3 regions of the Klebsiella sp. PK01 genome follow, and region 2 is predicted to be linked to each of the others. Evidence: predicted binding sites of a transcription regulator. Region 2 holds the regulator's gene; each other region holds the start of a gene.
What was found. The regulator PurR, encoded in region 2, represses purine synthesis genes. The targets are predictions, from matches to a motif close to CANGCAAACGTTTGCNTG.

Region 1: the regulator PurR is predicted to act here: its motif matches at 2,456-2,473, upstream of purM (phosphoribosylformylglycinamidine cyclo-ligase).
Region 3: the regulator PurR is predicted to act here: its motif matches at 2,650-2,667, upstream of AC22LX_RS20635 (amino acid aminotransferase).

Annotation. Positions count from the first base shown of each region.
Region 1 is NZ_JBYEZM010000002.1:772,531-777,552, forward strand. It holds gene upp (uracil phosphoribosyltransferase) at 27-653, opposite strand; gene AC22LX_RS08865 (6-phospho-beta-glucosidase) at 850-2,280, opposite strand; gene purM (phosphoribosylformylglycinamidine cyclo-ligase) at 2,530-3,567, shown strand; gene purN (phosphoribosylglycinamide formyltransferase) at 3,564-4,205, shown strand; gene AC22LX_RS08880 (glycoside hydrolase family 28 protein) at 4,259-5,022, opposite strand, start outside.
Region 2 is NZ_JBYEZM010000001.1:708,057-713,078, reverse strand. It holds gene punC (purine nucleoside transporter PunC) at 1-1,040, opposite strand, end outside; gene punR (DNA-binding transcriptional activator PunR) at 1,153-2,064, shown strand; gene purR (HTH-type transcriptional repressor PurR) at 2,085-3,110, opposite strand; gene cydH (cytochrome bd-I oxidase subunit CydH) at 3,406-3,495, shown strand; gene AC22LX_RS03440 (MFS transporter) at 3,655-4,821, shown strand; gene sodB (superoxide dismutase [Fe]) at 4,871-5,022, opposite strand, start outside.
Region 3 is NZ_JBYEZM010000007.1:65,454-70,475, reverse strand. It holds gene mepK (peptidoglycan L,D-endopeptidase MepK) at 117-668, shown strand; gene AC22LX_RS20640 (MBL fold metallo-hydrolase) at 682-1,329, shown strand; gene AC22LX_RS20635 (amino acid aminotransferase) at 1,397-2,587, opposite strand; gene ompK35 (porin OmpK35) at 2,774-3,853, opposite strand; gene asnS (asparagine--tRNA ligase) at 4,446-5,022, opposite strand, start outside.

The sequences.
Region 1 (5,022 bases), on a different contig from region 2:
AAGTCGGCTTTTTATCACTTCATCATTTATTTGGTACCGAAAATCTTATCGCCGGCATCGCCGAGGCCCGGAATAATGTATCCGTGCTCGTTGAGGCCCTGGTCGACGGACGCGGTGTACAGCTCGACGTCAGGATGCGCTTTCTCCAGCGCGGCAATGCCTTCCGGCGCCGCCACCAGCACCAGCACCTTAATGCTCGAGCAGCCCGCTTTTTTCAGCAGGTCGATAGTCGCGATCATCGAACCGCCGGTTGCCAGCATCGGGTCAACCACCAGCGCCATACGCTCGTCAATGTTAGAAACCAGCTTCTGGAAATAAGGAACCGGCTCCAGCGTTTCTTCATCACGGTAGATACCCACGACGCTGATACGCGCGCTCGGCACGTGCTCCAGCACGCCTTCCATCATCCCCAGACCGGCACGCAGGATAGGCACCACGGTAATTTTCTTACCTTTGATCTGCTCAACTTCGACCGGACCGTTCCAGCCTTCGATGGTGACACGCTCGGTAGCGAGATCGGCGGTTGCTTCGTAGGTCAGTAAGCTACCAACCTCTGAGGCGAGTTCACGGAAGCGTTTAGTACTGATGTCATGCTCACGCATCAGGCCCAGCTTGTGTTTGACGAGTGGATGTTTCACTTCCACGATCTTCATTCTCTTTCTCCTCTGAGGGGCAGCCACAAAAAAAATCGCGGGATTATACCGCTTTTTGCGGATTGCGCCATACCCATCTTGCTTGACGTATATCAAACAAAGTGATTTATGGATTGTTACACATTATAAAACAAACAAAAAAAGCCGGAGGTTCCCCTTCGGCTTTTATATCTGGCAACGCTACGCTTGTTGGCAACTACAGGTTTTCGCCGTTACTGGCAATAACCTGCTGATACCAGGCAAAAGATTTTTTCCGGCTGCGGGCCAACGTACCGCGACCTTCGTTATCTTTATCAACAAAGATAAATCCATAGCGCTTTTTCATCTCCCCGGTACCGGCGGAGACCAGGTCGATGCAGCCCCACGGGGTATACCCCATCAGGTCGACGCCATCTTCCACCACCGCTTTTTTCATTTCGGCAATATGGGCGCTGAGATAATCGATACGATACTGGTCGTCCACGCTGCCGTCCGCTTCACGCACGTCAATGGCGCCAAAGCCGTTTTCAACGATAAACAGCGGCAGTTGATAATGATCCCAGAACCAGTTGAGCGAGTAGCGCAGGCCAACCGGGTCAATCTGCCAGCCCCAATCCGATTTCTTCACGTACGGGTTGGAGACCAGGCTGGTGCTTTCGTCGTAATCCAGGTGCGGATTATCGTCAGTCGCTTTGGTGGCGAAGGACATATAGTAGCTAAAACCAATATAGTCGACACAGCCCTCTTGTAATGCCCGGCGGTCGGCGTCGGTAATATCCAGCGTAAAACCGCGGCGCGCGAAGTAGTTGAGCAGATGTTGCGGATAGCGACCGCGTACATGCACATCGGTAAACCAGTAACGACGATGCATGGCGTTCATCGCCATCATCATGTCGTCCGGCGCGCAGGTGAGCGGATAGATAGGACACATCGCGATCATACAGCCAATCTGCAGCCCCGGATTAATCTCGCGTGCCGCCTTTACCGCCAGCGCACTGGCGACTAGTTCATAATGGGCGGCCTGGAACATCACCGGTTCACGGTCTTCGCCGGGCTGATACTTCAGGCCCGAGTTGGTAAAGGGGGCGAAATCTTCATGGAAGTTGGCCTGGTTGTTGATCTCGTTAAAGGTCATCCAGTACTTCACTTTGTGCTGATAGCGGGTAAACACTACCTTCGCGAAGCGGACAAAGAAATCAATGAGTTTACGGTTGCTCCAGCCGCCGTATTCAGTCACCAGGTGGTAAGGCATCTCAAAATGGGAGAGCGTGATCACCGGTTCGATACCATATTTCAGGCACTCGTCGAACAGATCGTCATAGAATTGCAGGCCCGCTTCATTGGGCTCCAGTTCATCACCCAGCGGAAAAATGCGCGTCCAGGCAATTGAAGTACGGAAACACTTAAATCCCAGTTCGGCAAACAGCGCTACGTCTTCTTTATAACGATGATAAAAATCAATTGCCTCATGGTTGGGATAGTTATGACCAGGCAGTACGCCGTCGGTGATCGTACGCGGCACCCCGTGGGCGCCTGCGGTCATCACGTCAGCAACGCTAACCCCCTTCCCTCCTTCTTGCCAGCCGCCCTCAAGCTGATGCGCCGCTACCGCGCCGCCCCACAGAAAACCTTCTTTGAATCCGGACATATACTCTCCCTATAGACGATCGTTATGCGCTTTTCACCAAACAGAAACCGGTTTCATTGGCATAATGATCATTCATTAAAGGCGAGGCAAGCAGAAGACTGTACCCGGTTTCATTTTCGTGAACAGTATCAAATTTGCTCATCTGTAAGCCGTTTTAAATCGAGTGTAAAGCAGGCTCGCAAACGTTTGCTTTCCCTGTTAGAATTGCGCCGATTTTTCTTGCTACCGCAAACGCGTGGAGACTTCGCAGTGACCGATAAAACCTCTCTCAGCTATAAAGATGCCGGCGTGGATATTGATGCAGGCAACGCTCTCGTCGACCGTATTAAGGGCGTGGTGAAGAAAACCCGTCGCCCGGAAGTGATGGGCGGACTGGGCGGATTCGGCGCGCTGTGCGCTCTGCCGCAGAAATACCGCGAACCGGTACTGGTCTCCGGCACCGACGGCGTCGGCACCAAGCTGCGTCTGGCGATGGACCTTAAACGTCACGACACTATCGGTATCGATCTGGTCGCCATGTGCGTTAATGACCTGGTGGTTCAGGGCGCCGAGCCGCTATTTTTCCTTGACTACTACGCGACCGGTAAACTGGACGTAGACACCGCGGCAAGCGTCATCAACGGCATCGCCGAAGGCTGCTTACAGTCCGGCTGCGCGCTGGTTGGCGGCGAAACGGCAGAGATGCCGGGTATGTACCATGGTGAAGATTATGACGTGGCCGGTTTCTGCGTCGGCGTGGTAGAAAAATCAGAAATCATCGACGGCAGCAAAGTGGCTGACGGCGACGTACTGGTCGCGCTTGCCTCCAGCGGCCCGCACTCTAACGGCTACTCGCTGGTACGTAAGATTATCGAAGTCAGCGGCGTTGACCCACAGACCACCGACCTCAACGGCAAACCGCTGGCCGACCACCTGCTGGCGCCGACCCGTATTTATGTCAAATCGATTCTGAATCTGATTGCCAATGTCGACGTCCACGCTATCGCCCACCTGACCGGCGGCGGCTTCTGGGAAAATATCCCGCGCGTACTGCCGGACAACACCCAGGCAGTGATCGACGAGTCATCCTGGCAGTGGCCGGAAGTCTTCAACTGGCTGCAAACCGCCGGTAATGTCAGCAGCCACGAAATGTACCGCACCTTTAACTGCGGCGTCGGCATGCTGGTCGCGCTCCCGGCAGCCGAGGCGGATAAAGCTATCGCCCTGCTGAACGAGCAGGGTGAAAACGCGTGGAAAATCGGTTATATCAAGGCATCCGATGCCGAACAACGTGTGGTCATTGAATGAAAAACATTGTGGTGCTGATTTCCGGTAACGGCAGTAATTTACAGGCGATTATTGATGCCTGCGCCCGGAAGCAAATCAACGGCACCCTGCGTGCGGTATTCAGCAATAAGGCCGAAGCATTCGGCCTTGAGCGCGCCCGCGAGGCCGGTATTCCGGCCTTTGCGCTCTCGCCGAAAGCGTTTGATAGCCGCGAGGCCTTCGACCGCGAGCTGATGCAGCAAATCGACGCCTTTCAACCGGATTTGGTGGTGCTGGCAGGCTATATGCGCATCCTTAGCCCAGCGTTTGTTGACCACTATCAGGGGCGCTTGCTGAATATCCATCCTTCTCTGCTGCCGAAATATCCAGGGCTGCATACTCATCGCCAGGCGCTGGAAAACGGTGATGAGGAACATGGCACCTCGGTGCATTTCGTCACCGACGAGCTCGACGGCGGGCCGGTGATCTTACAGGCTCGGGTACCGGTATTTCCGGAAGACAGCGAAGATGACGTTACCGCCCGCGTTCAGGCGCAGGAGCACGATATCTACCCGCTGGTGGTGAGCTGGTTTGTTGATGGTCGCCTGCGTATGGAAGCTAACTCTGCGTGGCTGGATAATCGCAAGCTGCCGCCGCAGGGCTATGCCGCTGAAGAATAACTTGTTCTGGCCCCGGAGCAATCGCCGGGGCAACTTCCTCTCTTGTTTCCTCGCTAATTATCTCCGTTTTCCAGACATAGCGCGTTAGGGTTCCAGGCTGCCGGTAATGGGGTCGGGCGCTGATAATCAAATTCGCGCAGTGTCAGACCCGCTACGCCGTTAGCATACAGTACCGGCAAACCGCCGGGATAAGGCTCGACACCCCAAACGCGGCCGCTTTGCGGATTCAAACACCAGGCGTTATCAATCCCCATCCCGGTCGGCGACATCGGATTGCACGGCGGGCGGATATCATAAAGCCCCTGCTCCGCTGCCAGGTTCAGCTTCTGGGTTAGCTGCACGCCGTCAAACAGAATGCGCCGGATCTGACCTGGCGTTTCACTATGCAGGTTTATCGCGCCTTCGCACTCGCCAACCAGCCCGCGGAACTGGATCTGTGATATTTCGCCGGGTTCAATCGCCGGATCGCGACGGCGCGCGGAAAGGAAAACAGGGTCCGCCTCGCCCCAATGACAGGCCGGCGCGCTCACGCAATCAAAAGCAATGCTGCTAAAAATCATCCGCCGTATCCGCCCGCCGTCGCGGGATATCAGGCCAATGCCGCGATTGGAGTCAAAGATAGTGCAGTTACTCACCAGCACATCTTCAATATCCCGCCAGGTTTCAGTACCAATTTTAAAGGCGCAGCTTTTCGAGCGCAGCGTGCAGTTAACGATGGTTACCTGACGCAACGGTCGCTGGATGCGCTCAGGTTTATCGGTGGTTTTCAAACAGATGGCATCATCCGCCGCGCTGAAATAGCTATTGGCGATATGGA
Region 2 (5,022 bases):
AGGAAGCACAGGCCAAGCTGCAGCGTATTCTGCAGGGCGGCGGCGCGGCCGGTCGCCTGTGGAAAAGGTTTCAGCGCCTGGGCGACAACGATAGGGTAAATGCCGCCATTCACAATCGCCATGATGCAAAACGGAACCATTAACGCAACCAGCGACGGATGATCCTGTATTCCGGCAAGCCAGGTCGCGGCTACGCTCAGCGAAAAAACAACCAGCAGCCAGGGCAGCATCTGATGACCCTGCCATTTTTGCAGCGCCGCACGGCAGCCGTAACCGCCGATCAGGAAGGCGATAGTTTGCGGCACGTAGCTAAGACCAATTACCGTCGGACCATAGCCCATTTCATGGAGGATAAATGGCGAACCGGTGAGCCAGGCGAAGAAGCTGGCGGAACACGCCGCATAAATGAGCACGTTACCGCTATATTCACGTGAACGCAGCAGGGACATAAAGGTAATTTTCTGCTGGGTTTCGCCAGCAGGTTTGACGACCGCCTTCAGACGAAAAGCCGGCAGCATCAACAGTATGGTGATAGCGAACAGGGTGGCGAAGATAGCCTGCCATTCCAGATGGACTAACAGCCAGCTGCCGAGTAACGGCGCCAGCGCCGGAGAGAGCCCGACCAGTGGCATGATCGTCGCGAAAATGCGGTTGGTGCGCTGGGCCGGATAGTAGTCGGTCACCATCGCCTGCCAGGTCACCGCGGCGGCGCATACGCCAATCGCCTGGACAAAACGCAGTACCAGCATCAGCGTCGCATCGCGTACCCACAGCATCCCAAGGCAGCCAAGAGCGAAGATAGCCAGCCCGGCGAGCAGAATCGGTTTCCGACCATAGCGGTCCGACAGCGGCCCCCAGAACAGCTGGCCGATCGCGAAGCCCGCGAGGAATAAGCTCAAGCTGGCGCTAACCGATGCGGCAGAGGTGTTGAGGTCTTGCTGAATGGCGGCAAAGGCCGGTAGATACATGTCGGTGGCCAGAAAGCCAAGCACGCTCAGGCCGCCCAGCCACACTAAAAATCCTTTCCCAGGTTGTTGCATAACGTTCTCTTTCTACTGATGCAGGTACGATGCCGCAGAGTGTAGGGAGTGTAATCCGCCTTGTGAAACGCTATTATTTGTCACATGCATTCAAAAATTTTGCAGGCAGAATATGTGGTCTGAATATTCCTTAGAAGTGGTTGATGCTGTGGCGCGTAACGGGAGTTTCAGCGCCGCGGCGCAGGAGTTGCACCGCGTACCTTCGGCGGTGAGCTATACGGTGCGACAACTGGAGGAGTGGCTTGCGGTTCCGCTTTTTGAACGTCGCCATCGTGATGTTGAATTGACCCCCGCCGGGCACTGGTTTTTGCAGGAAGGACGTTCTGTTATCAAAAAAATGCAGATCACCCGCCAGCAGTGCCAGCAGATTGCTAACGGCTGGCGTGGCCAGCTGTCGATTGCGGTGGACGATATCGTTAAACCGGCGCGGATGCGCCAGATGATTGTTGATTTTTATCGCCATTTTAGCGATGTCGAACTGATCGTTTTTCAGGAAGTTTTCAACGGCGTCTGGGATGCGTTAGCCGATGGGCGGGTAGAATTAGCTATTGGCGCGACGCGTTCGATTCCGGTGGGCGGGCGTTACGCTTTCCGCGATATGGGGATGCTGAACTGGCATTGTGTCGTCGCCAGCAGCCATCCGCTGGCGCAGATGGAAGGGCCGCTCAGCGATGACGTGTTGCGCAACTGGCCGTCACTGGTGCGCGAAGATACCTCACGCTCGCTGCCGAAGCGCACAACCTGGCTGCTGGATAACCAGAAGCGGGTGGTGGTGCCGGATTGGGAATCTTCAGCCACCTGTCTTTCAGCAGGATTGTGCGTCGGGATGGTGCCAGGCCACTTTGCCCGCCCGCATATTGATAGCGGGGAGTGGACGGCCTTAACGCTGGAAAACCCATTCCCGGATGCCGCCTGCTGCCTGACCTGGCAACAAAGCGATGCCTCACCCGCTTTGAGCTGGCTACTTGACTATCTTGGCGACAGCGAAACGTTGAATCGGGAGTGGTTGCGGGCGCCGGAATAACCGGCGCCGGGGGGAGGGCGTTAGCGGCGATAATCGACGAACGGGCCGTCGGCAACCGAGCGGCGCTCGATAAGACGCGGATGTACCTCAATGGACTGCGACTCTTCACGTTTATTAACAATGCGATCGAGCAGCATATTGAATGCCGCTTCCCCGAGCGAGTCCTTTGGCTGATGTATAGTGGTCAGCGCCGGGCTGAAGTAGCGGGCGTTACGCACGTTATCATAGCCGATCAGCGAAATGTCCTGCGGTACGCGCAGGCCCATTTCGTCGGCGGCGCAGATAGCGCCCATCGCCATGATGTCGCCGCCGCAGAACACGGCGGTTGGGCGGTGCTGCTGATTGAGGATCTGCTGCATGGCGCGGTAGCCGGATTCCGGTTCAAAGTCGCCCTGAACAATCCAGTTTTCCGGCACATTGATATGCGCTTCTTTCATTGCCTGCATGAAGCCTGCCAGGCGTCCGGCACCGGTGTTACGCTCAAGCGGGCCCGGAATAACGCCAATTTCACGATGGCCGCGTTCAATCAGGTAACGGCCGGCGATATAGCCGCCTTCAAAGGCATTATCGATAACCGAGTCGGTAAAGTCCGCTTTGGCTTCACCCCAGTCCATCACCACCATCGGGATATGACGATACTCTTCGAGCATACTGAGTACGGACTCCGGGTACTCGGAACACATCACCAGCAGGCCGTCAACGCGCTTTTGCGCCATCATAGACAAGTAGGCGCGCTGTTTTTCCGGATCGTTCCAGGCGTTGCCCAGAATCAGGGTATAGCCTTTCTGGAAGCAGCTTTTTTCTACGGATTCGATAATTTCAGCGAAATAGGCCGCTTCGCTGCTGGTGGCCAGCAGACCGATCGATTTAGTGTGATTGACTTTCAGGCTGCGAGCCACGGCGCTTGGCGAATAGTGGAGTTCTTTAATTGCCGCCCACACCGCATTGCGCGTCTCTTCCGCCACGAAACGGGTTTTGTTAATCACATGTGATACAGTTGTAGTGGAAACGTTTGCGCGTTTCGCTACATCTTTAATAGTTGCCATTACTTCTCACTCCAGACCTTGACCTGATCGTCTGATTATCGATACGTAAACGTTTGCCTATACACACCCTGTATACAATGATCAACATTGCAACACCTGGGAAAACGACACAGAACGACAGGAAGGGGTCAATGGCCGATACGCTTTCAAATTAGCGTGGGATTTTGTCCTATCTCGCGGCAAAGGGGAAGAGCAAAAATGTGCATCACTCTAAATCCGGGAAGATTTTTGCATATTTTTGTGCAAAAATGAGCAAGCTCACTTTCTATGTGGGGATAATCAGGGGAGAAAATTGATGGACACAAATTTAAAGTTTTCGCTGACAACGACGGTTATTGTTCTGGGTCTGATCGTCGCCGCCGCGTTGACCGCGGTACTGCACTGATTCCAGCAGGGAGGGGGCTTCCCCTCCTATCCCGCCATTATTAGCAGATCTGCAAAAATCTTTTGTCATTTCGTTTACTTCTGTTTTTCTGTGATTGATGTCATGCTTTTGGCTTCTGATGTAATGCCGTGTCCTGAATCGGCCTGATGGAGTCTCTGAATGAAAATCAACTTTCCCTTACTCGCGTTGGCGATCGGTGCCTTTGGTATCGGTACCACTGAGTTTTCCCCGATGGGATTACTGCCGGTTATCGCCAAAGGCGTAGATGTTTCTATTCCGGCCGCGGGGATGCTGATTAGCGCCTATGCCATTGGCGTGATGGTCGGCGCGCCGTTAATGACGTTACTGCTGTCGCATCGCGCTCGCCGCAATGCATTGATCTTCCTGATGGGGATCTTCACCCTCGGCAACGTGCTCTCTTCTATTGCGCCGGATTACACGACGCTACTGCTGTCGCGCATTATCACCAGCCTCAATCATGGCGCGTTCTTTGGCCTTGGCTCGGTCGTTGCCGCAAGCGTGGTGCCAAAACACAAACAGGCCAGCGCGGTTGCGACCATGTTTATGGGGCTGACCATTGCCAATATCGGCGGCGTACCGGCTGCCACCTGGCTTGGTGAAACCATCGGCTGGCGAATGTCGTTCCTGGCCACGGCGGGTCTGGGGTTAATTGCGATGGTAAGCCTGTGGTTCTCCCTGCCGAAAGGTAGCGCCGGCGAGCGTCCGAACGTGAAGCGCGAGCTGTCGGTATTAATGCGGCCTCAGGTACTCTCTGCGCTGTTGACCACCGTGCTGGGCGCCGGGGCAATGTTCACGCTGTATACCTACATTTCTCCGGTACTGCATACCATCACCAACGCTTCACCGCTGTTTGTTACCGCCATGCTGGTATTAATCGGCGTCGGTTTCTCGCTTGGCAACTATCTGGGCGGTAAGTTTGCCGACCGTTCAGTCTCCGGCACTTTGAAAGGATTCCTGCTGTTGTTGATTGCCATCATGTTGGCTATTCCGCTGCTGGCGCAATCGCAACTGGGTGCTGCCGTCAGCATGGTCGTGTGGGGCGCGGCAACCTTCGCGGTCGTTCCGCCGCTGCAGATGCGGGTAATGCGCGTGGCGCACGAAGCGCCGGGCCTGTCATCATCGGTGAATATTGGCGCTTTCAACCTCGGCAACGCGTTGGGCGCGGCGGCGGGCGGCGCGGTGATATCCGGCGGTCTCGGGTATGCTTTTGTGCCGGTGATGGGGGCGATTATTGCCGGGCTGGCGTTGGCGGTGGTGCTGTTTGGCGGGCGTTCGCAACCAGAAGAAGCATTAGCGAATAACTAAGTCGCACTAAGAAAAACCGCAGCGGGGTAATCCTGCTGCGGTTTTGTTTTTATGCTGCCAGGTTAGCGGCAACAAATTTCCAGTTTACCAGCGCCCAGAAGTGTTCCAGATAATTAGGACGGGCATTGCGGTAGTCGATGTAGTAGGCGTGTTCCCAGACATCAACGGTCAGCAGCGGCGTCGCATCGGTAGTCAGCGGAG
Region 3 (5,022 bases), on a different contig from region 2:
GAAAACGCTCTCCTGCTGAGCTTTATTAGCGGTAAGGGAGCGTTAGCGCGTCGTCAGCCAAATACGTTGTAGCGGAATAGTATATTACGATTCATTTACCTGTAGACCTGATTATCATGGACAAATTTGACGCTAATCGCCGCAGATTGCTGGCGTTGGGTGGCGCTGCCCTCGGTGCTGCCGCCATTCTCCCTGCGCCGGCATTTGCCACCCTCTCGACCCCCCGACCGCGTATTTTGACGCTGAATAACCTGCACACCGGTGAATCACTCAAGGCGGAGTTTTTCGATGGTAGAGGCTATATTCAGGATGAATTAGCAAGACTTAACCATTTTTTCCGTGATTTCCGCGCGAATAAAATTAAGTCTATTGACCCAGGATTATTCGATCAGCTTTATCGCCTACAGGGACTACTCGGCACCAATAAGCCTGTCCAGCTCATCTCCGGTTATCGCTCCGTCGATACCAACGATGAACTTCGCGCACGAAGCCGTGGTGTAGCGAAACATAGCTATCACACCAAAGGTCAGGCGATGGATTTCCACATTGAAGGCGTTGCCTTAAGCAATATTCGCAAAGCGGCGTTATCTATGCGCTCAGGTGGTGTAGGATACTACCCACGTAGCAACTTTGTGCATATTGATACCGGTCCGGTACGGCACTGGTAACGAAAGGAGCATCATGAACTATCGTATTATTCCGGTCACGGCGTTCGCCCAGAACTGTTCTTTAATTTGGTGTGAACAAACCCGGCTTGCCGCTCTGGTCGATCCTGGCGGCGATGCCGAGCGCATCAAGGAAGAAGTCGCGGCGGCAGGCGTCAGCCTGATGCAGATCCTGTTGACGCATGGTCACCTGGATCACGTCGGCGCGGCAGCCGAGCTGGCGCAACATTACGGTGTGCCAATTATTGGACCGGAAAAAGAAGATGAGTTCTGGCTGGAAGGATTGCCGGCGCAAAGCCGCATGTTCGGGCTGGATGAATGTCAGCCTTTGCAGCCGGACCGCTGGCTGAATGAAGGGGATGTGGTAACCGTCGGCAATATCGCTTTGCAGGTATTGCACTGTCCTGGCCATACCCCGGGGCACGTGGTTTTCTTTGACGATGCCTCGCGTCTGCTGATTTCCGGCGATGTGATTTTCAAAGGCGGAGTAGGGCGCAGCGACTTCCCGCGAGGCGACCACGGCCAGTTGATTGATGCGATTAAACGTAAACTGTTGCCTTTGGGCGACGACGTGACGTTTATCCCCGGTCATGGCCCGTTATCGACGCTGGGATATGAGCGCCTGCATAATCCGTTCCTGCAGGATGAAATGCCGGTCTGGTAATGCCTGACCTTAAGCAAGTAAAAAAGGCCGCGTTTGCGGCCTTTTTCTTATGCGTCAGGGCTGAGAATTACAGCACCGCGACGATGGCTTCGCACAGCGGCGCCATGTTATCAGGCGTCATGCCGGCAACGTTGATACGCCCGGACGCGACCGCATAAATAGCGAACTCTTCACGCAGACGCAGTACCTGCTCTTTGGTCAGGCCGCTAAATGAGAACATCCCATTCTGTTTGGTGATAAAGGTAAAGTCGCGGCTGGCGCCTTTTTCCTGCAGAGTATTCACAAACAGTAAGCGCATGCGCTGAATACGCTGGCGCATATCGGTGAGTTCTTGTTCCCAGATGGCGCGCAGCGCGTCGTTGCTGAGAATCGTCGCCACCACCGAGGCGCCGTGCGCCGGCGGGTTTGAGTAGTTGGCGCGGATAACCGCTTTCATCTGGCTGAACGCGCGATCGACGGTGTCCTGATCGGCGGCAACCAGCGTACAGGCGCCAACGCGCTCGTTATACAGGCCGAAGTTTTTCGAGTAAGAGCTGGCGACCAGTAGCTCTTTATGCAGCGCGGCAAACGCACGCAGGCCTTCAGCGTCTTCTTCCAGACCGCGGGCGAAGCCCTGGTAGGCGAAGTCAAACAGCGGCAGCCAGCCTTTTTCGGCGGACATTTGCGCCAGCTGTTGCCACTGTTCCAGCGTTGGATCGATGCCGGTTGGGTTGTGGCAGCAGCCGTGGAACAGCACAACGTCGCCCGCCTGCGCTTCGTTCAGGCTGGCCAGCAGACCGTCGAAATCAAGCTGGTGGTTAGCGGCATCGTAGTAAGCGTATTCACGCACTTCCAGCCCGGCAGCGCCGAAAACGCTTTTATGGTTCGGCCAGCTTGGGTTGCTTACCCATACCCGTTTAACGTCGGTGTTTTTGGCAAGGAAATCAGCCGCTACGCGGAGGCCGCCGGTGCCGCCTGGGGTTTGGGCGGTACGGGCGCGCTTATCGCTGATAATTGCGCTTCCTTTACCGAACAGCAGCTCCTGAGTGCAACGACCAAACTCCGGAATACCATCAATACCGAGGTAGTTTTTGGTGGTTTCATTTTCCAGCAGATATTGCTCGGCTTTTTTTACGCTGGTCAGAACAGGCGTTTTACCTGTCTCATCTTTGTAAACACCAATTCCGAGGTTAATTTTGCCTGGGCGGTCATCGGCACGAAACAGATCGGCCAGGCCCAGAATAGGGTCGGCAGGGGCGGCTGTAATGTTCTCAAACATGACGAGGTTCCATTGTGATTACTGAGGGAAATCCGCTATCAGGGTAACGGTAGATTTACAAATTGCCAACCGTTTGCGACAAAAAGCGAGAAGGTTTTTGCAAGTTACGATCTTCGTCTTAGTAACGCAGAAAAGCAGGACCGAAGTCCTGCTTTTTAGGCATATCACGAAGGGGTGTACTACAGATTAGAACTGGTAAACGATACCAACCGCAGCCTGGTCGTCGGTGGCAACGCCTGCTTCACGAGTATAGGAGTTGTCGTCCAGCTGGTTGAACTTGTACGCCGCATACACGTTCATGTTTTTGTTGAAGTAGTACCAGGTACCCAGTTCAATGTATTTAACCAGGTCAGCATCGCCGCCGCCGAAGCCGCCGCGAGCCTGCAGGTTTTTACCTTTCGTCTGCACGTAGCCGAGGGACGGACGCAGACCGAAATCGAACTGATACTGAACCACGGCTTCGAAGTTCTGAGTTTTGCCCGCGAAGTAGTTATCTTCTTCCGGCGTCATGTTGTAAGTCTGGGAGTACATGACAGCGGCGTAGATGTTGTTAGCATCGTACTTAGCAGAGGTTGCCCATGCTTCAGCTTTGTTACCGTTACCGTCACGCTTCTGGTCGGCGCTGCGGTTGGAGTTAGCATAACCTGCGGACAGCGCGATACCGTTATCAAACGCGTAGGTTGCCGCGGTGCTGAAACCGTCGCCATTCTGTTTACGAATAACGCGGTCGTGATCGTTTTTGCCCTGATACTGAAGCGCGAAGCTCAGGCCGTCCACCAGACCGAAGAAGTCTGAGTTACGGTAGGTGGCCACGCCGTTGGTACGGCCGGTCATGTAGTTATCAGTGTAGTTCCAGCCGTCGCCGCCCCACTCAACCAGCATATCGGTTGCGGATTCGACGTCGTAGATGGCGCCGTAGTTACGGCCGTAATCGAATGAACCATATTCGCCTGCTTTCAGACCGGCGAAGGCCAGACGGGTTTTGGTGGTCTGGGAGCCTTCAACGTTGGACGCATCCATGTTGTATTCCCACTGGCCGTAACCGATCAACTGGTCGTTGATCTGGGTTTCGCCTTTCAGGCCGATACGGGCATAGGTGGTGTCGTCGCTGCTGGTGTCACCATTGGTGGTCCAGACATGTTCGCCAACCATTTTTCCGTAGAAATCCAGCTTGTTACCATTTTTGTTATAGATTTCCGCAGCGTTGGCCGCACCGGCTACCAGCAGGGCAGGGATCACCACTGCCAGAATATTGCGCTTCATCATTATTTATTACCCTCATTAATATTTTTTATATGACACTTGCCACCGCCGCCAATAAATTCCGTCAATGAAAATTTACAGAACTATTGAAGATAGTTTGGTGTCTGAAGGCATCTTTCCATCGGTGGTGCCGTTTCGCTAGCCGGAAAATGCTACCAATATAGTAAAATGGTTACAAAAAGAAAAAACATGTAACCAAATATTTATTTTTGGGAACTTTGTGAACTCAATCAAAATTCCGTTCCACTTTGCGAAGATTGTCACCTTCTTATATATATCTATATGAATTAGTTATGAATATTTTCGCTAAAGCCAGATTTGATTATTTTTTGTCTCAGTTTGGCTCCTTTTTCGCTCAGGCGCCTTTTTTGCATAACGTGCGCGTAATGATTAAAAAATAGCCAATTCAATCAGTGTATTCATTTGTGTCTTAACATAAGGTGCGAAATCTACGTACTAAGGGTAAGGAAATAGTGAGTAACATAATTACGAATTGTGAAGGTTGATGTTTAAGTTTGTTGAAATTCGCTCACGAAAATTGACATAAAAAAAGGCCGGCTTGCGCCGACCTTGTCAGTGTTTTAACGAAACGCGATTAGAATGTGGCGTTACGTGGCGTACGTGGGAAAGGAATCACGTCGCGAACGTTCTGTACCCCTGTTACGTAGGCGATAAGACGCTCGAAGCCCAGACCGAAGCCAGAATGCGGTACGGTGCCGTAACGGCGCAGGTCGCGATACCACCAGTAGTCTTCTTTATTCAGACCCATTTCGGCCATACGCGCGTCCAGCACATCGAGACGTTCTTCACGCTGGGAGCCGCCGATGATTTCACCGATGCCTGGCGCCAGAACGTCCATTGCGGCGACGGTTTTACCGTCTTCGTTAAGGCGCATGTAGAACGCCTTAATGTCTTTCGGATAGTTTTTCACGACCACAGGCGCTTTGAAGTGCTCTTCGGCCAGATAACGCTCATGCTCGGAGGAGAGATCCACGCCCCAGTACACCGGGTTTTCAAACTGCTTGCCGCAGTTTTCCAGGATAGTGACGGCGTCGGTGTAATCAACCTGGGCGAAATCAGCAGAGACAAAACGCTGCAGACGGTCGATGGCGTCTTTATCTACGCGCTCGGCAAAGAACTTCATGTCATCCGCACGCTCTTCCAGTACCGCC